Regions from separate parts of the Bacillus sp. LH1 genome, predicted to be linked through region 1. Evidence: riboswitches for the same ligand, from Rfam matches in the RefSeq annotation. Region 1 holds a riboswitch; each other region holds the start of a gene.

Region 1 (7,444 bases):
CTTGTCAACATTTTATTTGTATAATTCTGGACGGCGATCCGCAAAAACTGGAATTCCTTTACGTACTTCTTTAATTTTCTCGAATTCAAGCTCTCCAAATAAAATTGATTCCTCTTCATTCGCCTCTACTACAACTTCACCCCAAGGATCCACAATTAAAGAATGACCTGCAAACACATTATTCGGATCCTTCCCTGCTCTATTACACGCAACAACATAACACTGATTTTCAACTGCTCTTGCTTGCAATAGCAAACGCCAATGTGCTAAACGAACTAATGGCCATTCAGCTACAACAAATAATACTTTTGCCCCTTTAGCAGTATGAACACGCATCCACTCTGGAAAACGAATATCATAACAAATTGTTCCAGCGCATTCAACATCATCTAGCTTAAATTCGCCCGTACCATTACCAGCTATTAAATATTTATGTTCATCCATAAGCTGAAATAAATGTACTTTACTATATTCGTTGACTAACTGTCCTTCATTATTTACAACATACATCGTATTTGTAACGCCTTGCTCTGTTTGCTTTGCTATGGACCCACCAACAATATGTACATCATATCGCTTCGCCCATTCTATTAACTTTTCTTTCGTTTCCACTCCATCCCTATCTGCAATTTCAGAAAGTCTCGTTAAATCATATCCTGTTGTCCATAGTTCTGGTAAGACGATAACATCTGGCCTTTCCTTCATAGCTTCACTTATTTTATTTTTAGCATTCTCAATATTTTTTTCTACATCTCCAAAAACAATATCCATTTGAATACATGCGACTTTCATTTTTTCAGCCCCATTCTTATTTTTCTCTTTACAAAATACTGGAAAGATTATATCATTTGTCACTAGAATTGTAACAACTTTCAAAAGAGGTGGAAAGTATGAAATTATTTCAACCTTCTGAGATAGTAACATCATTGCCAACACAATTTTTCGCTTCACTTGTTGCAAAAGTTAACAAAGTCGTTGCAGCTGGTCACGATGTTATTAATCTAGGTCAAGGTAATCCAGATCAACCAACACCGCAGCATATCGTAAAAGCTTTACAAGATGCTGCCGAAAAGACCATTCATCATAAATATCCGCCATTTCGCGGACATGAAAGCTTAAAGGAAGCCGTGGCTACATTCTATAAACGTGAATATGGCGTCGAATTAAACCCAAAAACTGAAGTTGCTATTTTGTTTGGTGGGAAGGCTGGACTAGTAGAATTACCGATTTGTTTTACAAATCCTGGTGATACGATTCTCGTTCCGGATCCAGGTTATCCAGATTATTTATCAGGGGTTGCTTTAGCAAAAGCACACTTTGAAAGAATGCCACTTATTGCAGAAAATAACTTTTTACCAGATTATACGAACATTGATGCCTCTATTGCAGAGCGTGCAAAATTAATGTTTTTAAACTATCCAAATAATCCTACCGGTGCTACTGCATCAAAAGATTTTTTTGATGAAACCATTCACTTTGCTAATAAACATAATATATTAGTTGTTCACGATTTTGCTTATGGCGCTATCGGATTTGATGGTCAAAAACCTGTTAGTTTCTTGCAAGCAGATGGTGCGAAAGATATAGGAATTGAAATTTACACATTATCAAAAACTTTCAATATGGCTGGCTGGCGCATCGCTTTTGCTGTAGGGAATGAAAGTGTGATTGAAACAATTAACCTATTACAAGATCATATGTATGTTAGTATATTCGGTGCAGTTCAAGATGCCGCTCGAGAAGCGCTATTAAGTTCACAGTCTTGTGTAATAGACCTTGTAAATAGTTACGAATCTCGAAGAAACGCTCTTATTTCAGCCTGTCACTCAATTGGTTGGAATGTAGACATTCCAACAGGATCGTTCTTTGCATGGCTTCCCGTTCCAAAAGGATACACCTCTGAGCAATTTTCTGATATTTTACTAGAAAAAGCACATGTCGCAGTTGCTCCTGGTGTCGGATTTGGTGAGCATGGCGAAGGGTATGTCCGTGTTGGTCTCTTGCATACAGAAGATAGATTACGAGAAGCCATTAATCGAATTGATAAATTAAATTTTTTCAAAAAGTAATTGACAACACGAAAAATATCTGACAAAATTCAGTTATCTTAAAAATTTAAACATTTCTAAATACTTCTTATCAAGAGCAGGTGGAGGGACGAGCCCGACGAAACCCGGCAACCGATCTACAATTGTAGACACGGTGCTAATTCTCGCAGCATTACGCTGACAGATAAGGAGCTGGTTGTAAAAAAACCTCTCCTTAGCTGAGAGTTTTTTTTATTTAACTAGGAGGTTATAACAATGAGCGGAATTATAGCGACGTATTTAATCCATGATGATTCACATAACTTAGAAAAAAAAGCTGAGCAAATTGCACTCGGTTTAACAATTGGCTCTTGGACTCATTTGCCACACTTATTGCAAGAACAATTAAAGCAGCATAAAGGCAACGTCATTCATGTTGAGGAATTAGCTGAACATGAACATACCAATTCGTATTTACGTAAAAAAGTAAAACGCGGAATTATTAAAATCGAATATCCGCTATTAAACTTCAGTCCAGATTTACCAGCGATTTTAACGACTACATTTGGAAAGCTATCACTTGATGGCGAAGTAAAATTAATTGACTTAACTTTTTCAGACGAGTTAAAAAAACATTTTCCTGGTCCAAAATTCGGGATAGATGGTATTCGAAATCTTTTACAAGTGCATGATCGTCCCCTTTTAATGAGTATTTTTAAAGGAATGATTGGACGAAACATTGGGTATTTAAAAACGCAATTACGCGATCAAGCAATTGGTGGTGTAGATATAGTAAAAGATGATGAAATATTATTTGAAAATGCATTAACACCACTTACGAAACGCATTGTATCTGGAAAAGAAGTTTTACAATCCGTATATGAAACATACGGACATAAAACGTTATATGCCGTAAATTTAACAGGACGAACTTTTGATTTAAAAGAAAATGCTAAACGTGCAGTGCAAGCTGGAGCTGATATTCTATTATTTAACGTATTTGCTTACGGACTAGATGTACTACAATCACTTGCAGAAGATGATGAAATCCCAGTTCCTATTATGGCACATCCTGCTGTAAGTGGTGCTTATTCAGCATCCAAGTTATATGGAGTTTCATCTCCATTATTACTTGGAAAGCTACTACGTTATGCTGGGGCTGACTTTTCATTATTCCCATCTCCATACGGAAGTGTTGCGCTAGAAAAAGAGGAGGCTCTTGCTATCTCAAAATATTTAACTGAAGACGATGCATCTTTCAAGAAGAGCTTTTCTGTTCCGTCTGCTGGTATTCATCCTGGTTTCGTTCCCTTTATTGTACGAGATTTCGGTAAAGATGTTGTTATTAATGCTGGCGGCGGGATACACGGACATCCAAATGGAGCGCAAGGCGGCGGTAAAGCTTTCCGTACTGCAATTGATGCTACTTTGCAAAATAAACCACTCCATGAAGTAGACGACATAAATTTGCATAGTGCACTACAAATATGGGGAAATCCCTCTTATGAGGTGAAATTATGAGTATTCAAGTATTTTGTGATTTCGATGGCACGATTACAAATAATGATAACATTATGTCCATTATGGAAAAATTCGCACCACCAGAAGCCGAAGAAGTAAAGAATAAAATTTTATCACAAGAACTATCCATTCAAGAAGGTGTTTCTCAATTATTTCAATTAATACCTACTAATCTGCACGATGATATTATTCAATTTTTAATAGAAACTGCTGAAATCCGTAGTGGTTTTCATGAGTTTATACAATTCGTAAAGGAAAATAACATTTCTTTTTACGTGATATCAGGTGGAATGGATTTCTTCGTCTATCCACTCTTACAAGGAATCATTCCAAAAGAGCAAATTTATTGTAATGAAACAGACTTTTCAGCAGAGTTTATTACAGTTAAATGGCCTCATTCTTGTGATGATCATTGTCAAAATCATTGCGGATTATGTAAATCATCATTAATCCGTAAATTAAGTGATACAGATGACTTTCATATTGTAATTGGAGATTCTATTACTGATTTACAAGCCGCGAAACAAGCTGATAAAGTATTCGCTCGCGATTTCCTTATTACAAAGTGTGAAGAAAATCATATTGCTTATACACCGTTTGAAACATTTCAAGATGTGCAAGCTGAATTAAAACTTTTGTTGGAGGTGAAGGCATGAAACAACTTTTTCGTCAATGGTATGACTTAAGCGAGATAAAAAAAGAGTTAACAACACGAAATTGGTTCCCAGCAACAAGTGGTAATATTTCTATAAAGGTTAGTCATGAACCACTTACTTTTCTTATTACGGCAAGCGGTAAAGATAAAACAAAAACCACTCCAGATGATTTTCTATTAGTAGATCATGTAGGAGTTCCCGTTTTAGAGACTGAATTACGCCCTTCAGCAGAAACAATATTGCATACACACATTTATAACAATACGAATGCCGGTTGCGTACTTCATGTTCATACAACCGATAATAATGTCATCACAAATTTATATAGTGATGCAGTCACCCTTCAAAATCAAGAAATTATTAAAGCTCTCGATATTTGGGAAGAAGGTGCAACCATTCACATTCCTATTATCGAAAACCATGCCCATATCCCAACACTTGGAGAAAACTTCCGAAAGCATATACAAGGAGATTCGGGTGCAGTATTAATCCGTAACCACGGTATTACCGTATGGGGCCGAGATAGCTTTGATGCAAAGAAGAGATTAGAAGCTTATGAGTTTTTATTCCAATTTCATATAAAACTATTATCAATTCAAGGAGGCGTTTCTAATGGCGCAAATTCGTATTCATGAAGTAAATACTCGTATTGAAAATGAAGTGGAAGTATCTAAATTTCTACAAGAGGAAGGCGTTTTATATGAGAAATGGAATATTTCTAAACTTCCTACTCATTTAAATGAAAATTATTCGTTAACAGATGAAAACAAAGCTGAAATATTAGCTATTTTTTCAAAAGAAATCGCTGATGTTTCAGCACGTCGAGGTTATAAAGCACATGATGTAATCTCACTTTCAAGTAGCACACCTAACCTTGACGAATTATTAATTAATTTCCAAAAGGAACACCATCATACAGATGACGAAGTTCGCTTTATCGTCAGTGGTCACGGCATTTTCGCTATTGAAGGTAAAGATGGGAAATTCTTTGATGTTGAACTTGAGCCAGGCGATTTAATATCTGTTCCTGAAAATGCAAGACATTATTTTACCTTGCAAGATGATCGCCAAGTTGTAGCTATTCGTATTTTTGTGACAACTGAAGGCTGGGTTCCAATCTATTAAGGTAGTTAGTTGAATAAAAGGACTTGGACCCCCTTTTCCAAACTTTTATTCACTCTACATATATACATCCTCCTATGGAACAGGCTTATTTCATTTTGAAATAAGTCTGATTTTTTATTTACTTGAAAGTACCATTTCATCACAAATTTACACCTTAATTTTTCAAGTGCATTTTTCGAACATTTTTTGAACATTTATTGAATTTTTTCTGAAAATTCTGTTTTATATGTGATATACTACAATTAACTTAGAAGGAAAATAATATCGCAAACAGAGGGGGATAATCATGAGCTTACTTATCGCACTTATACTTGGAGTTACATGTGGAGCATTTCCTGTTATTTTAGGAGCTATTATGGAAGAGTTAGAAATTGGTGTTTTAGGATTTGTCGCATCTTGTGTAAGCGCTTTATTATTTGGTTTATTCGGCGCTATTCCTGTTTCAATTCTGTGTGCTTTTTATATAATACGCCATGCTCGTACAAAACAATTTGGTCCTAACCACATCGCACAAATTATCCCGTTCCCGGTTGAACGATGCCGCCGCGCTTCTAACTTATAATTATAAAAATTAAACATGACTAAATAAATAAAAGTCCTCAAATGAGGACTTTTATTTATTTTCTTCTAGAAATTGAAACAATTCTTGTAGATGTAGGGCATCTTCACCATAGCTAACAGATACATGAAATATACCATCAATCTCAGCTTGCATATAAAGATCCACTCCATCACGATCATATTTCAATGCCAAATAAAACTCCATTTCTTCTAACATCTTTTTTGAGGTTCGAATTACATAATGTCCCTTCTCATCTCTTCCATATTCAAATTCTGGTTCAAAATCATATTTTTGTTTAAAAGCTTCTTTTTGTTTTTCATTAATTTGCATACAAGTAGCTCGCTGTACAGTATCAATCATCTCATCAAACTTTTGAAGGTCCACCTCGTTTACCCCCTTATATATTTTTTATATAGTACTTGTGTTCCACTATTTTCTTCGCCATCCTTAATTAACTCTTCATACAATTCTTTCGCCAAACTTAAGCCTGGGACTGGTAATTGTAATTTTTCTGCTTCCTCTAAAGCAATTTTCATATCTTTCATAAAATGCTTTACATAAAATCCTGGCTCAAAGTCTCCTTTTAACATTCGAGGAGCTAAATTACTTAATGACCAGCTACCTGCTGCCCCTGTTGAAATACTCTCTAACACTTTATCTGGATTCAGTCCAGCCTTCTTCGCGTAAGCGACAGCCTCACATACTCCAATCATATTGGAAGCAATCGCAATTTGATTGCACATTTTTGTATGTTGTCCACTCCCAGCTGGTCCTTGTAATTGAATGTTTGTTCCTAACTTTTCAAGTAAAGGTAAGCATCTATCATATATTTCTTTCTCCCCACCTACCATAATTGCGAGTTTTGCTTCTTTCGCACCAACATCTCCTCCTGAGACAGGTGCATCTAACGTATATATATTTTTGCTTTTTGCAACTTCATTAATCCGTTTTGCTAAAGTAGGTGTAGATGTCGTAAAGTCAATTGCTATCGTACCTTCTTTTGCATGTTCTATAATTCCTTCTATACCAAAATACACTTCTTCTACATCATGTGGATATCCAACCATTGTCATTACAATATCAACTTGCTTCACTAACTCTTTTGGCGTATTACACCAATTTGCACCATCTTGCACTAAAGAATCTGTTTTTGCTTTCGTTCTATTATATACATATACTTTATGACCATCTTGCATTAAGTGATAAACCATACTTTTTCCCATTACGCCAATACCAATGAAACCTATTGATAAAGTTTTATGTTCCATTTTCTCATCCCCTTTGTTCTAATAAATCATTTACCATCTTTCGGAACTCTTTATTAAAGTCATCATCCATACTATTTTTCACATTTGAAAATAAAATAACAAAAGTTCCTTTTTCTTTATTAAAATTATTGAAAGTGTTCCAACCAGATAATACACCATGATTATGAAAATAATCTGGATATATATAAAAACTAAATGCATATTTCCGTTCTGCTGAAGGTGAAAACATTGCTTGTATACTTTGTTCAGAAAGAAGTTTTCCATTTATAATTGCTTCGTCTAATT
Region 2 (7,444 bases), 1.8 Mb from region 1:
ATTCGACAATACACTATTAATTTTACTACATACTAAAAAAACTGTCAGAAATTACTGACAGCCTAATGAAACGTCTATTGTTGCTTTTCAATTACAGTAGCAGCAATTCGTTCAAACTCTTTTTGAATCTCCTCTTTATATGCATCTACTATTGAAAAATCCATAGCAGCAATATAAATTCGTTCTAATTTATCACGAATCGATTTTGCTTTCGCTAAGAAAGACATCGCCTCATTCATTTTTGCTTTATATTGAATGGAAACATCACGAATTTCCTTCGCATATTTCTCATCCGTCCCTGGCGTAACAATAAGGGCATACATATCAATAATTTCATCACCCTCGCGACTTGGAAAATATTCATGTGGTGCGGTGCTATCAAAAATTGCAAAACCTAATTCTCTTACGATAACCATATCAAGACTATTCGGGTCAAATCCGCAATGATATACTTCAACTTCAAACCCTTTTTCTTCAGCTGCCTTAGCTAACTTTTTGAGCATCGTTGATTTTCCAGAACCTGGGCGCCCTTTTATAAAATAACGATGTGGTAACCCTTCTGTTAAATTAGGAACAAAATCAACTGCTCCTTTCGGTGTAGCAGCTCCTAAAAAACGATGTTTTACAAGCGATTGTCTCCCGCTTTTATCTGCAAATAATTTCTGGATTAGCTGATTGGTTAGTTCATTTGCTTTATTAAAATCTATATTATCAATATATATCTTCTCCCACTCATCATGTATAACCAATGCCTCTTTAAAACGTGCGTAAGCAGACTGAAAAGCTTTGCTTGCTTCTGAAACAAATCTTTCAATTTCTAACTTCTGCTTTCTTAGTTTATCTGAGTCCCAAGCAATTCCTAAATTTATATACTCTTCAACAACTCCTGGCATTTTTGGCTCAATAACATGCGGCGATGTCCCATCAACAATTCCTACTTTTAATTTTGGGATAATTACACCATCAACCGATTTATTATCAGAAGAACAATGTAAAAATTCAATATCATATCCTTTTTCAATCCATTCACGACCTATTGCCTTTATTAAAGAAGATTTTCCCGTTCCTGGGCCACCCTTTAAGATAAATAATCTGTCTAATCCTTTTAAATTCTCTTCGTATAAATTGTGAAATCCCCTAGCTGTATTACCACCAGCATAATAATTTAATACATTTCCTGTCACTGCACTCACTCCTTCGCAGCATTCTATTTACATAAGCTACAATATGCGAGCAGCTTTATTTGGGTGAATACCTATTTTGTATTGCACGCAAAAAGGAAATGAATTACAATTTAACTATCGGAAAATTCCGATTTTAAAAACTGAATACTTCTTTATCAAGAGAGGCAGAGGGACCGGCCCTTTGAAGCCCAGCAACCTCAGTTTATACAAACTGAATAGGTGCTAATTCCTGCAAAATGCAATGCATTTTGGAAGATAAAACTCAACTAGCATGTAAAGCTCATCTTTCTTGATACTGAAGGATGAGCTTTTTATTATTTGAAAAACATATATTGGAGGTATGTAAAATGAAAGTAATTGATTTATCACAAACATTTGAAAATAATATGTCTCAATTTCCTGGAACACCTAAAATACAACTAGAAGCTGTTACAAGTGTTGAAGAATCAGGATATCAAGTTACAGATTTTCATTCTGTCGTTCATGTTGGCACGCATTGTGATGCTCCTGCGCATTTTATTTCAGGCGCAACGACCATCGATCAATTACCGCTGGATCAATTTGTAGGTGAAGCTGTTCTTATAGATGTAACACATATTCAAGAGCGAAAATTACCTAAGACAGTATTGCATAATACTGACATAAAAGAAGGTGATATTGTTATTTTTCATTCTAATCTATCCACAAAATGGAATACAGAAGCTTATGAGAAGGAAGCATTTTATCTTTCTGAAGAATTAGCTAAAGAACTAGTGCGATTAAAAGTAAAATCTATCGGTTTAGATTTCATTTCTCCTGATGAAGTCACAACAGAAACATCACCGATTCATCACATATTACTAGGGAATGATATTTACTTAATTGAAAACTTAACAAATCTAGATGCTATCGAAGCAAAACGTTTCTTTTTCTCAGCAGCACCTTTAAAAATTAAAAATAGTGACGGTGCTTTCGCAAGAGCATTTGCTGTTATTTTTTAAACATAGCCTATAAAAAAAGCAAAGGCCACTACTGGTCTTTGCTTCTATATTTTCTATTTAAATTAAGAAAGAATTGTTCCACACGAGGACGCACCCAAGCTAAACAATCTATCTCTTTCTTCTTTGTGCAAGCTATCTCTTCTCCATCTACCATTTCAACAAGTTCTAGTTCTAACAGTTGCCTCGTGAATGCTAACATATTCACTTCTTCGGATGGATACTCTTCTTTTAATTTCTCCTCAATTTCCCCCAATAAAAAACCGTCACGCATCATTGCCAATGCATCAATCCAAAGTGGCGGCATTTCATATTTTTCTCCTGTAATTGTATCTTTTACAATATAATTCTTTTGCTCTTTTCGAAATTGAATCGTGTGTAAACATACAGTCGAATTTAATGTTAATTCCATCATACCACCTCTTTCATAATATCTGCATAGAAAAAAGGATGCGTGTGCACCCCTTCTTATCTTTTCATAACACTACTGAACCGCTACATGAGCAATCAATCTCATGTCGATATTTTCCTCCATTATAAACGAAGTATTTTATAAAAAAAACCCTTCTTGAAACATTTTATAAAATGTTTATATTTACACAACAAGAACACTTTTCTGAAAAATCTTTTCTCCCAATACATTAAAAGGTCGGCAAAAAAATTTCTACTTTCGTTCCTACTCCTACACTACTTTGGATCGTGATACTCCCTTGATGTTCCTTAATAATTTTATATGTAATCATTAATCCAAGTCCTGTACCAGTCTCCTTTGTTGTGTAAAACGCCTTGCCAATTTTTTCTAACTTCTCATTCTCTATACCAAATCCTTGGTCTTCAACAGAAATACACAAATGTCCTTGCGTTTTTTGATATGCACGGATATGAATTTCTCCACCCTCTGGCATTGATTCTATTCCATTTTTAATGATATTTAATAACACTTGTTTTAATTGCTTATCATCACCGTTTATAGCCGGTAAATTCCCATCTACTTGTAAATGACATTTAACTCTATATTGCGTTGCATAACTTTCCATTAGATGCACAACATATAGAATGATGTCTCGTATATTACACCTTTCATAATTTGTTGGCTTTGGTTTTCCTAACAACATCAATTCACTAACAAATCCATTGACTCTTTCAATTTCTTGTAGCATAATGTCGTAGCTCATCGTATCAGTTGGATTTCTTTCTTTTTGCATTTGCGTAAACCCTTTTAACGCTGTTAACGGATTTCGAATTTCATGAGCAATTGTTGTAGACATAGTCCCAATCACAGCTAAATTTTCCGTCTCTTTCATATTGTTCATCATTTCAACCACTGTTCTTACATAAGATTGAAATCGTTTTAATAAAGAATGTGAAATAATGAAATAAAATACACATAAAACAAGTGGAATTATCACTTTTAAATCTTGTAATAGCAATGTGAAAAATACGTACTTTCCAATTACACTAAAGGACACTAAATAAAAGTATTTTCTATTCACGAAAACTGGGGCAAATAAAATTAATAACATTTCTACCATACTGCCATGTTCAAAAGGTCTATCCGTTCGCAAATAAATCATTAAATTATTCACAAGATTGATAAACATGTACCCAAATAAAAATAAATATTTTACAGAATATACATACCCTCTTTTTTGAAGATATATAGAAATAGGAAATAATGCTATTACAAATATAGGCACACCTATCCCAAGACTACCTTCTGGCCAACCTACCGCTGTTCCACTAATATTCATAGCAGGATATACAAAATAATATATAGCGTCATATAAAAAGAATATAATATAAAATAATAATATAAATACCTTTAAGGCTCTTCTTTCTTCATAAATCAAGCTCTTGTATTTATTCATATAAAAACTCCCCTTGATCGATACAAAAAACTTTTATTGTTATCTCCTTAAAGTATAAGTATGAAATTGCTTTCAGGGCAATATTTAACCTTATAATACTGAAAGGAAGGAGATCTCTCCTTCCTTTTGGTAACAACTTACATCCATCTTACCCTGTCATGTAACAATCCATCCGTAAAATTATTATGCCCTATTACAAAATCCTTCATATATAAATTTAAATACTCACCGTACTTACTTTCTGTATTTAATAACAACTCCTCAACGTAATAAGCACCTTGTTCAAATTGATCTAAAAGTAAACTGGACAAGCCCGCATAAATCCCGCACCCTACCTGAAAATACGTTGCATTCGTTTTATATTTACGAAAAACTTGGCTACTATTCATCACATTATACATATATGTCTCACTATTTTCATAAACGAGTAACACACCGACCAAGTCCTCTCCAGCAACCTCTTCTTCCGCTGGATTAAACACTTTACGATTCCAGTTCCATAAATCTTCTACTTGATCTAAGTTCTGTCTAATTATATTTGTTGTATACTCATTAATTCGGTAAAGAAAACCAACTTCCATATTAAAGTTTTTCCCTAAAATTAATACTTCCTCATGTGGCATTAAACAACCATAGAATTCTTTTTCTCCTAACTTCACTTTATACTCTGAAGCATATACATCTTCATAAAAGTAAAGAGGACGATGATGGCTCATATACATCGGATAACTCCAGATTGCTTCATCTAAAAATCGCTCTACTGCCCATGAAGCATAAAGTGTATGTGGCTTTATAAGTGCTGTATCATTCAAAAATGACGTGTCATGTTCTACAATATAACATGCTCTTGGCCTTTCATTTGGTCGTTCCTTCATAAGCTCAACAACCATCCATTGAACAACACCTGGATTCATACCTGAACCTATAATCGCTTTTGTATTTGTAAATTTCTCTTTCTCCTTCTCAAACCTTGTATATCTTTCCGTAAGCTGAAAGCCAATTAAGCTATCGTCCTGATCTACTGCCTCATTTTCCAAGGCTGAGTTAATATAACAAATTCCTAGTTCATTACAGCAGCTTAATACTCTAATTGTATCTGCCCCTGAAACATCAATCACAACACTCGTTCTTTTTTCTTTTAAATGTTGTTTAAATTCCACTACATTTTGAAGGTTTATTTCATATAAATATAATTGACCTTTCAGATTCGAAAACAACTCATCATAATAAGTCCTATCTTTTTGTTTTATATCCACCAAATGAAATTTGGCATTCTTTAATACTTCATAAATTGGATCTTTTTCATTTGCTATCGCTTGATTTAAAATTGCTAAAACTGCTTTTGCTGCTCCACCAGCACTACCAAGCAATGTAATTGATAACGAATTCGGAAACTGCTCCACAAACAAAACCCCTTTAATAAATTAGTTGAGCAGCTCCTCCTCAAAAAATAAATTGAATATATAATAAGATAGCTCGTACACAATGTTTATAAGTTAGTGCAAAGTTACCTTTTAAAAAATCACACTATACTATGCTTATATTCAATTCATTTTCCCCTCATCTCCAAATTAAACTAAAACAAATAGGCTCGACCTTTTCTTCTGCATATAAAAGAAAAAGCCAGCCCTTTCAACTAGCTTACGGACAATGGACAGATTTTACATGTTGAATATTTACATACATTTTCGCATCACGTGCTTTTGATATTTCAATATGACCTTCATCAATTTTCGCCATTTTTCCAATTTTATTGGACTCCTCACCTAAATCAAACACCATAATTTTCCCAGCCATTTTAATAAGCTGTTCTTCAAACGTTCGAGCTAACGTAATATTTAACGGATTCACGGGGAGTTCATTTTTATTGAGGGCATAAGGCACTTGATTTTCTTTATACGGAATTAACCATTTCAAGTGTTTTAAAGATATATATACAGTTTTATAAACTGGACTATAAAAAACAATATAATCGTTCATCACACTTGTAACATAACCATGTATTGGAGCATTTCCGGCTACATAAATTTCCGTAAAAATCCCTTTAGATGTACTTAATACTTTCCTCAAAGAAATTGAAGGAGACTCTCTCTTAATTACAGAATCCACATCTGGTTTTGAGATTTCTTCATCATTTGATCTTAAAAACTTATAATATTGTACATGATATAAAGATATATATACGTAGTCTTGTCCATTGTAAAGAACAACGATATCATTTCCTACATCAATTAATACACCTTTAAATCTTTTTTCACCGATTAATTTAACATATATATTTTCTCCAATACTTTTGTTTAACTCATTCATCTATATCCTCCTTCCTACGAATTTCTTCTTATCTGTCTTCCATTTCTAAAAAAATAATCAGGGCAAAGTTCTGTTTTAATAGTAAGTAATTCCTTTTCATACTATCGAAATAAGAAATTGTTCTTCTCTTTCCCTCATAATGCCCCTCTTATTTATTAAACATTATTCATCTTCATTCTTTTTACATTTAACTACTTGACTCACACTCTTAATATGAGACTTAATTACATAAATAACTTCATCACCGTTTACTAGTGTAATACAGCCATGGTGTACCTCACTTAATAAACCTTCCACACACTCTGGACCGCCACGATTAATTTTTACCCACTTATACTTCAAGTCTTTTAATATATCTAAAAAAGTATCCTCATCAGAGCAGAAACATGAACTATAGCAATCGCCACATTTACTTTCTTTCACTTTCTTCACTAGACTCTTCACATGTTTCAACTGATAATATACTAATTCACCATGAGGTAACTGTAACGTTAGATAATCTTTTCCTAACGATACGAGCTCACCAACTCGACTTTCTGGTCCACGAAGGTTTACTTTTACAGTCTCACCAACTAAACATTTAATTTGGTCACAGCATAATACATTCTCCAATTTCGTATCCCCCTTTCTTATTATCTTCCTCTACTTGATTGTCTTTGTGCACGAGCACGACCTGAATTATCGCTACTTTCCTTACTATCGTCGCTCTCATCGCTCTCTCCGCATGCTAAAGCATTATAGTTAACACTTTTAATATGCTTTATTGCAATTAATATAATTTCTTCTTTTACGATTAATGTTACGAAGTCACAAGAAACATCTTGCAAAATGCCTTCCACTTTCTCTGGACCGCCGCGATTAATTTTCACCCAGCAATATTTGAAACTTTCAAGTAGTGCTTCAAAATCTTCTGCACAGGCGCAATCTTCCCACTCACAATCACTTGATCCACATTCTTTCGCATTTTTTGTAATACTTTTTAGATGTTTAAGTTGATAGTAATAAAGCTCACCTTTTTCATTCTTCAATACGAAGTAGTCCTGACATACTGATATTATTGTTCCTTTTTGAGATTCTGGACCACCCCTGTTTACTCTCACAAAAG
Region 3 (7,444 bases), 1.6 Mb from region 1:
TGATAAAGACTATCAAAAATTCGATTTAGAAGTTGTCTTCTCTGATGGAACGAAAAAAGAATATAAAAGAGAAATAAAATAAAGAAGTAGGCGGTTGCCTACTTCTTTATTTTTGCATATCTTAAATCTGGTTTAGATCCAACATAATATTGAAGTCCAGATACCGTTTGTTTTTGTAAATAGGAATCCGACGGGAATATAATTGGAATTAATGGTGAATCTGTAAACATAATATCTTCCGCTTTATGCAATAAATCAAAACGCTTATCTTCATTTTGTTCTACTTCTGCTTCCTTCACTAAAGCATCAAATTCTTTATTATGCCATTTTGCATAATTGTTTGGACCATCACCTGCATATAAATCTAATTTAGTAATTGGGTCTAATAGAGAACCGCCCCATCCCATATAAGCTAATTGGAAATCACTTTGCTTATATGTGTCGATGTAACTCTTCCACTCTTTATTTTCTAATTTAATATCTACGCCAAGATTTTTCTTAAACATTTCTTGCATTGCTTCTGCTACTTTTTTATGTTGTGTATCTGTAGTGAATTTTAATGTTACTTCAGGTAATGTAGACCAGCCTTGTTCTTTCATACCTTCTTCTAATAATTTTTTCGCTTCTGCTGGATCAAATTTAACGTAACCACCTTTTTCTTTACGGAAATCACGCCCACTTTGTGTTTTTGCTCCTTCTGGAACGAATGCATTTGCTTCTTGTGCATTGTTTTTATACAGTTTTTCAACAATAAACTTACGATCAACTGCTAATGAGAATGCTTTACGTACTTTCGCATTTGTGAACGGCTCTTTTTCTACGTTAAACGAATAAATATAAGATGAAAATCCTGCAACACGTTTATATTCTTTATTTCCTTTTTCTTTCTCAATCATTTCTTGCGGTAAACTACTTAGTAAATCTAATTCTTTTGATTTGTATAATTGGTACGCTGTTTTAGAATCTGGAATAATACGAAACTCAATTTCTTTTAATGTTACCTTTTTATCATAGTATTCTTTATTTTTTTGTACCGTAATAGCCTGATTATGCTTCCATTCTTTTAATGTGAATGGTCCGTTCGTAATTAACTCTTTTGGATCTGTTTTTAATTTATTATTATCATCAATTGATTTTTTTGATAATGGAATGAATAATGAGCTTGCTAATTTTTGTTTAATGGAAGACACTGGGTGCTCAAGTGTTACCTTTAATGTTTGAGGATCAACAACTTGAATACCAACTTGTCCTTCTTCACCTTTTCCAGTATTGTATGCCTCTGCCCCTTTAATAAAATACATTTCTGTCGCATTCATAGAACCCGTTTTCGGATTTAATAATCGCTTCCATGCAAATTCAAAATCATTTGCTGTAATAGGAGAACCATCTGACCATTTAATATCTTTCTTTAAATGAATTGTATACTCAGTTCCATCAGCATTTACTTCTTCTTTCTCTGCTAATTCATTTTGATATTTTCCATCACTATCTTGCGTATATAAGCTTGAGAATAAATGTCCAATTACATAACCTGAAGTACTATCTGTCGCAATAGCGGAATCAAGTGTATATGGATCGCTACCAATATTCGTTACTAATCGATCTCCTTCTCCCTTACCAGCACTCGCCTTTTGCGTCTCTTTCTTACCGCAAGCGACAGAAGTAATTGCTAAAACAGTCATAATGACAAACAGTAAAAACTTCTTCATCCTACATTCTCCTTTAACCTGAAATTTTTGGTGTTGATGCCAATAGTGTTTTTGTATAAGAATGTTGTGGATTACGGAATACTTCGTCCGTATTTCCAAATTCAACAAGTTCTCCTTTGTATAAGACAGCTACTTTTTCACATAAATAGTGAACCATCGGTAAATCGTGCGCGATAAATAAATATGTATAACCTTGTTCCTTTTGAATTTTTTGCAGCAAGTGCACAATTTGGATTTGAAGCGAAACATCTAATGCCGAAATTGGTTCATCAAGAATTAATACTTCCGGCTCACACAATAACGCTCTTGCAATAGCAATTCGTTGACGTTGTCCTCCGCTAAATTCGTGCGGATAGCGATCAATATATCGTCTATCTAACCCAACACGCTCTAGCGCATCACCTGCTACTTTATCTTTCAATCCTTTATCACCTAAACCAAATGAAATATAGCCTTCCGTTACGCTATCGCGTACTTTCCAGCGCGGATTTAATGCTGCTGTGGAATCTTGAAAAATAAACTGTACTTTCTGTAAGAAATCACGTTTATGAGTTGCCTTCAACTTGTGAACGACTTGACCGTTATAATCAATTTCACCAGACGTTGGGCTCTCAATCCCAGCTATGAGCTTACCAAGTGTTGTTTTTCCTGAACCACTTTCTCCAATAATGCCAAGCGTTGTTCCTTTCGGGATAGAAAGTGATATGTCTTTTAACGCTGCGATTTCTTTATTTTTACTTCCATACGTTTTCGTTACTTGCTTTACAGTAATTAAATCTGTCGTCATGAGGCATTCACCTTCTCTTTTGCTTTCGCTTTATTATGCTCCAGAACATGTTGCCAGCAATGTGAACTATGCTCCTTGGAATATGTTGTTCTCTCTGGGAAACGATGAATACATTCTTTTATCGCTACTGGACAACGATTTACAAAAGGACAACCAAAGCTATTTAACGTCTCAATGGAAGGTGTCGTCCCTTCTATTGCACGTAATACTTTTTCAGAATCATCCATATTCGGAATTGCTTGTAATAAGCTTTTTGTGTATGGATGTTTAGGGGAACCTATCACTTCCTCTATCGTTCCTTTTTCAACAACACGTCCTCCATACATCACAACTACTCGATCCGCTACTTCACGTACAAGTGCTAAATCGTGCGTAATTAGTAAAATACTCGTATTTTGCTTTTCCTTTCTTTCCTTTAATAACTCCATAATTTGCTTTTGAATTGTTACATCTAATGCTGTCGTAGGTTCATCCGCAATAACGAGTTTGGGGTGGCAGGCAAATGCGATTGCTAAACAAATACGTTGCCTCATGCCTCCGCTTAATTGATGTGGGTACTGTTCAAAGCGTTTCTCTGCTTCATGTATCCCTAAATCATTTAATAAGTTAATCGCAATTTCTTTTGCTTCTTTTTTCGATTTCTTTTCGTGTTGCAAAATCACCTCTGTAATTTGCCTTCCCACCTTCATCGTCGGATTTAAAGATGAAAGTGGGTCTTGAAAGATAAACGACATATCTTTCCCTCGAATTTGATTCCATTCTGATTCTTGTAGATTCGTTAATTCCTTTGATTCAAAAGATATATTTCCATCATCAATATGAATTGATTCTTGATTTAAGCCGATAATAGATTGTGCTGTAACACTTTTCCCTGAACCACTTTCTCCTACAAGTGCAACTATTTCACCTTCGCTAATAGAAAAGGAAACATGCTTCACAATTGCTTGGTTACTATTCTCTTTTTCAACGGCTAACGTTACGTTTTCTAAAGATAAGAGCTGTCCCATGTTTTTTCTCCTTTCGATTCCGTTTTACGATTTTTGGATCAATTGCATCTTGTAAACCATCACCAATCGCATTAAATGCGAACATAATGAGCGCAATCATGATTGCTGGGAAGAATAGCTGCCACCATTCTCCACTCAATAATGTCCCAAGTGCATCATTCGTCATCGTCCCCCAGCTTGCTGCCGGTGATTGCACTCCTAGTCCGATAAAGCTTAAAAATGATTCTGAGAAAATAGCTGCGGGAATTGTAAATGATAAATTTACGATAATAATGCCCGTTAAGTTCGGAATTAAATGCCCGTATATAATTTTCATATGGGATGTACCTAATCGCTCCGCTGCAATAACAAACTCTCTTTGTTTTAAAGATAAGACTTGCGCCCTAACGAGACGTGCCATACCAATCCATCCTGTTAATGCAAGGGCGATGATAATGGTAAAAAGACCTGGTTTCATAACAATTAATAGTAAAATAACAATTAATAAATACGGGATACCGTATAACACTTCGATTCCTCGTATAATCCACTCATCAATTAATGTCCCAAGGCGATTGCGCCCTCTCACATATCCACTAAATCCTCCGATTAGCACACCAAGTCCTATATCAAGAGCAGCTGCCACTAATCCAACTGTTAATGAAATTTTCCCGCCAGCCCAAGTACGTGCCCATATATCTCTTCCCAAATCATCTGTTCCGAACCAATGCTCACTACTAGGTGGTAAGTTTGTTGCCTCTTTTACTTGTTCACTCGCAGTAAATGGCGTTAAACTTTCACCAACAAGTGAGAAAACAATAATGAGTAATAACGTCACTGATCCTAAAACTGCGATTGGATTCGATACAAACTTACGAAACACTTCTTTCTTTCGGCTAATCTTTTGCTGATCTTTATTTATCGTTAATTCTTTCTTCTCTTCATTTGTTAATAACTGGTCATTAATTTCATAAGCTCCCATCTAAACATCCCCCTCCTTACGTAATAGAACGAATACGTGGATCAACAATACGATGAATAATATCTGTAATAAAAATACATACAATTAAAAGTGCACTATAAAAAATGGTTGTTCCCATAATCACTGGATAATCTCGATTAAAAATACTATCTACAAAATATTTTCCGAGACCAGGAATTGAAAAAATCTTTTCAATAACGAAAGTACCTGTTAAAAGTCCCGCCATTAATGGTCCAACAAATGTAAGTACCGGAACAATTGCATTTCGAAGAGCATGTCTTATAATAATCTTCTTAATCGGTATACCTTTCGCTCTCGCTAACTTAATATAATCACTCTGCAGTACTTCGATCATATTAGAGCGAACAAATCTTGTAATCACTGCGATTGGTCCTAACGCTAATGCAAAGGATGGCAATACCGTATGTTCAAATGTACCCCAAGAAGCTGCTGGTAAGAGCTCGAATTGAATAGCCAATACTTGTATAAATAGTGGTGCTAAAATAAAGCTCGGAATAGAAATACCGAGGATGGCAAGTAAACTTACACCGTAATCAATTACCTTCCCATGATAGAGAGCAGCAAATGTACCTGCAGCAATTCCGACTAGCAATGAAATAATAAGTGCTTGTAAACCAATAATTGCTGATGGACCAAAACCAGTTGTTATAATTTCTGATACACCTTGCCCGGTTGATTGAACAGATTCACCAAAATCAAAATGAACTACGCCGTCTAAATAAGCAACATATTGATTCCATAACGGTTCATCAAGGTGATACTTCGCTCTCATGTTTTGGATCACTTCTTCAGGAAAGATTTTTGCATCTGATGAAAATGGATCCCCCGGAATAATATGCATAATTAGAAATGTCACCGTCGTAATAACCCATAGCGTGAACACCATAACTGATAATTTTTTAATTACATACACCCCAATAACCCCCTAAACACATATATTTACTTAGTTTTATAAACGTACTTTTTCCATTACTCCCTTTTCTCTTTTTAGAATACAAAAAGCCTTGATCTTAAAAAATAAGATCAAGGCTTAATAAACAAAGGCCCATCACTTATCTTTCAAGACTTGCTTGCTGGAATTAGCACGGTGTTCCTATTACAGAACCCGCTGCTGAGGTGTCATAGGGCCAGTCCCTCTACCTCTCTGGATAAGTAAATTGCTATATTATTATTTGGTTCAAATTGTATATTTCGAATTATAATTCTGAAAAAATGAAAAGTCAATCAAATTGGATATATTTAGAAAAATCAGTTTTTAATACTTTTATTTATCTATATCGTATTTCGCTTATAATAAAAAAAGATATGAAAGGAGTTATAAGATGGACCCCTTACTTCTAGCTACTATAGGATTACCCTTAACAATCGTTATACTTGTCATCATCGGCTTCTACAAACTCTTCATCAAAAAGAAAAGTATCACTTCTTTTTATACCCCTTTCGATAATATTACCGGGCAAACTATTTCCGAATTTCACGAAGAACAGAAGATATTAGTATCCGAGGATGAAGATGGAGATAGCAAGAAGAAAAAATAACCTTGCATAGGCAAGGTTATTTTTTCGTTTCTGCTTGAAAACGTTTATAGTATGTCGATGCTGTTGCAAAATTAATTTCTATATCACGAATCAACGATGAATCTTCTTCTTTCGCTAACTTCTGTAATTTTTTCATTGCTTGTTCCGATTCATTCAAGAAACCGACATATACCTCATGTTCTTGCTCTTTCGACTTCGGAACACGAATTTCTTTTCGTATATGATCAATATCTTCTAACATGCTCGTTGTTACCTTTTGCACATCTTCTTTATATGTAGCAGTCGTTATTTCCTTACCGCCCTTTTCTTTTGCCACTTCAAATAACTGCAGTGCGTTATTAATTTCTTTATTCATTTTCAAATCGTATTTTTCATGTACTGCACGGTATTCTTTCATTTCTTCTGTTTGTTCTGTAGATTGCTCTACCTTTTCTTTCGGTTCTTTCGTATCCTTATTTCCATTACATCCTGCTAGAAGGATCATACTTCCCATTACAGCAATACCCAAAACCTTCTTCATCTCTTCTTCTCCTTTTATCTACAGCTACTACTCATTATAGTTTCTTTTATCTCCACTTGTTATTATACCGAGAACGCCCTACTTTTTACACTTAAGACGACATCGTAATATATATACCAACATGTTTGTCACAGTATCGTCACTTTATACAAATAACTTTTGCACTGCTTTACTACAGCACCTTACAAAACTATATGAGGTATTTCAAAGAAATGAAAAAAGAACTGATTCAAATATTCCCTTTGAATCAGTTCTTTTTTGTTAAGCCTCTAAATTTTGTCTTGCTTGCAGTTCAAACTGCTTTTCACTTCTTCTAGCCATAAATAAATAGCATAGTACCGCACCAACTTCACAAAGAGCTATTACAACACCCATCGGTAATGCTGTATTACTTCCACCAATACCTACTAGCGGTGCAACAAGTGCTCCTGAAATGAACTGTAATAAACCTAATAAAGCTGATGCTGTTCCTGCAGCTTGTTTTTGATTTCTCATCGCTAATGAGAACCCAGTTGTTGAGACAACCCCAACACTTGATACGACAAGGAATAACGAGCATAAAACACCAATTAACCCTATTCCTAGTAAGATTGTCAGTAGTAAAGATAAACCACCAACAGCTGCAATAATGATACCAGAGACAAATAATGTCTTCTCATTCACTTTCCCCGCTAAACGACCCGTAACCTGACTAGCAATAATAATACCGATACCGTTGATTGCAAAGAATAAACTAAACTGCTGTGGTGATGCTCCGTATATGTTCTGCAACACAAATGGTGAGCCCGAAATGTATGCAAACATTGCCGCTGTTACTAATCCTTGTGACAATGCATATCCCATAAACAGACGGTCCTTTAACAATTTTCCGTACGTCGCCAAAGTCCCTGACAAACCACCT

What was found. A riboswitch is a leader RNA that binds a small molecule or an ion and turns the genes downstream of it on or off. The one in region 1 is predicted to bind S-adenosylmethionine.
Region 2: linked by a shared signal. The riboswitch ahead of ACX9TM_RS02125 (cyclase family protein) and the one ahead of mtnW (2,3-diketo-5-methylthiopentyl-1-phosphate enolase) in region 1 are both predicted to bind S-adenosylmethionine.
Region 3: linked by a shared signal. The riboswitch ahead of ACX9TM_RS01105 (ABC transporter permease) and the one ahead of mtnW (2,3-diketo-5-methylthiopentyl-1-phosphate enolase) in region 1 are both predicted to bind S-adenosylmethionine.

Annotation. Positions count from the first base shown of each region.
Region 1 covers NZ_CM175007.1:3,947,847-3,955,290, forward strand. Annotated here, with positions in the region: gene ACX9TM_RS20300 (carbon-nitrogen family hydrolase) at 13-876, opposite strand; gene ACX9TM_RS20305 (pyridoxal phosphate-dependent aminotransferase) at 891-2,069, shown strand; SAM riboswitch class I at 2,134-2,239, shown strand; gene mtnW (2,3-diketo-5-methylthiopentyl-1-phosphate enolase) at 2,304-3,548, shown strand; gene ACX9TM_RS20315 (2-hydroxy-3-keto-5-methylthiopentenyl-1-phosphate phosphatase) at 3,545-4,204, shown strand; gene ACX9TM_RS20320 (methylthioribulose 1-phosphate dehydratase) at 4,201-4,839, shown strand; gene ACX9TM_RS20325 (1,2-dihydroxy-3-keto-5-methylthiopentene dioxygenase) at 4,817-5,329, shown strand; gene ACX9TM_RS20330 (hypothetical protein) at 5,616-5,891, shown strand; gene ACX9TM_RS20335 (DUF3909 family protein) at 5,943-6,275, opposite strand; gene ACX9TM_RS20340 (NAD(P)-dependent oxidoreductase) at 6,281-7,159, opposite strand; gene ACX9TM_RS20345 (serine hydrolase) at 7,164-7,444, opposite strand, start outside.
Region 2 covers NZ_CM175007.1:394,698-402,141, reverse strand. Annotated here, with positions in the region: gene ACX9TM_RS02130 (PRK06851 family protein) at 75-1,184, opposite strand; SAM riboswitch class I at 1,334-1,446, shown strand; gene ACX9TM_RS02125 (cyclase family protein) at 1,532-2,164, shown strand; gene ACX9TM_RS02120 (hypothetical protein) at 2,193-2,573, opposite strand; gene ACX9TM_RS02115 (ATP-binding protein) at 2,803-4,029, opposite strand; gene ACX9TM_RS02110 (hypothetical protein) at 4,167-5,432, opposite strand; gene ACX9TM_RS02105 (LSm family protein) at 5,671-6,339, opposite strand; gene ACX9TM_RS02100 (spore coat protein B) at 6,502-6,951, opposite strand; gene ACX9TM_RS02095 (spore coat protein B) at 6,972-7,444, opposite strand, start outside.
Region 3 covers NZ_CM175007.1:193,430-200,873, reverse strand. Annotated here, with positions in the region: gene ACX9TM_RS01130 (YusW family protein) at 1-82, shown strand, start outside; gene ACX9TM_RS01125 (peptide ABC transporter substrate-binding protein) at 99-1,709, opposite strand; gene ACX9TM_RS01120 (ABC transporter ATP-binding protein) at 1,723-2,496, opposite strand; gene ACX9TM_RS01115 (ABC transporter ATP-binding protein) at 2,493-3,503, opposite strand; gene ACX9TM_RS01110 (ABC transporter permease) at 3,460-4,464, opposite strand; gene ACX9TM_RS01105 (ABC transporter permease) at 4,481-5,398, opposite strand; SAM riboswitch class I at 5,535-5,640, opposite strand; gene ACX9TM_RS01100 (DUF3951 domain-containing protein) at 5,808-6,023, shown strand; gene ACX9TM_RS01095 (hypothetical protein) at 6,040-6,543, opposite strand; gene ACX9TM_RS01090 (multidrug effflux MFS transporter) at 6,805-7,444, opposite strand, start outside.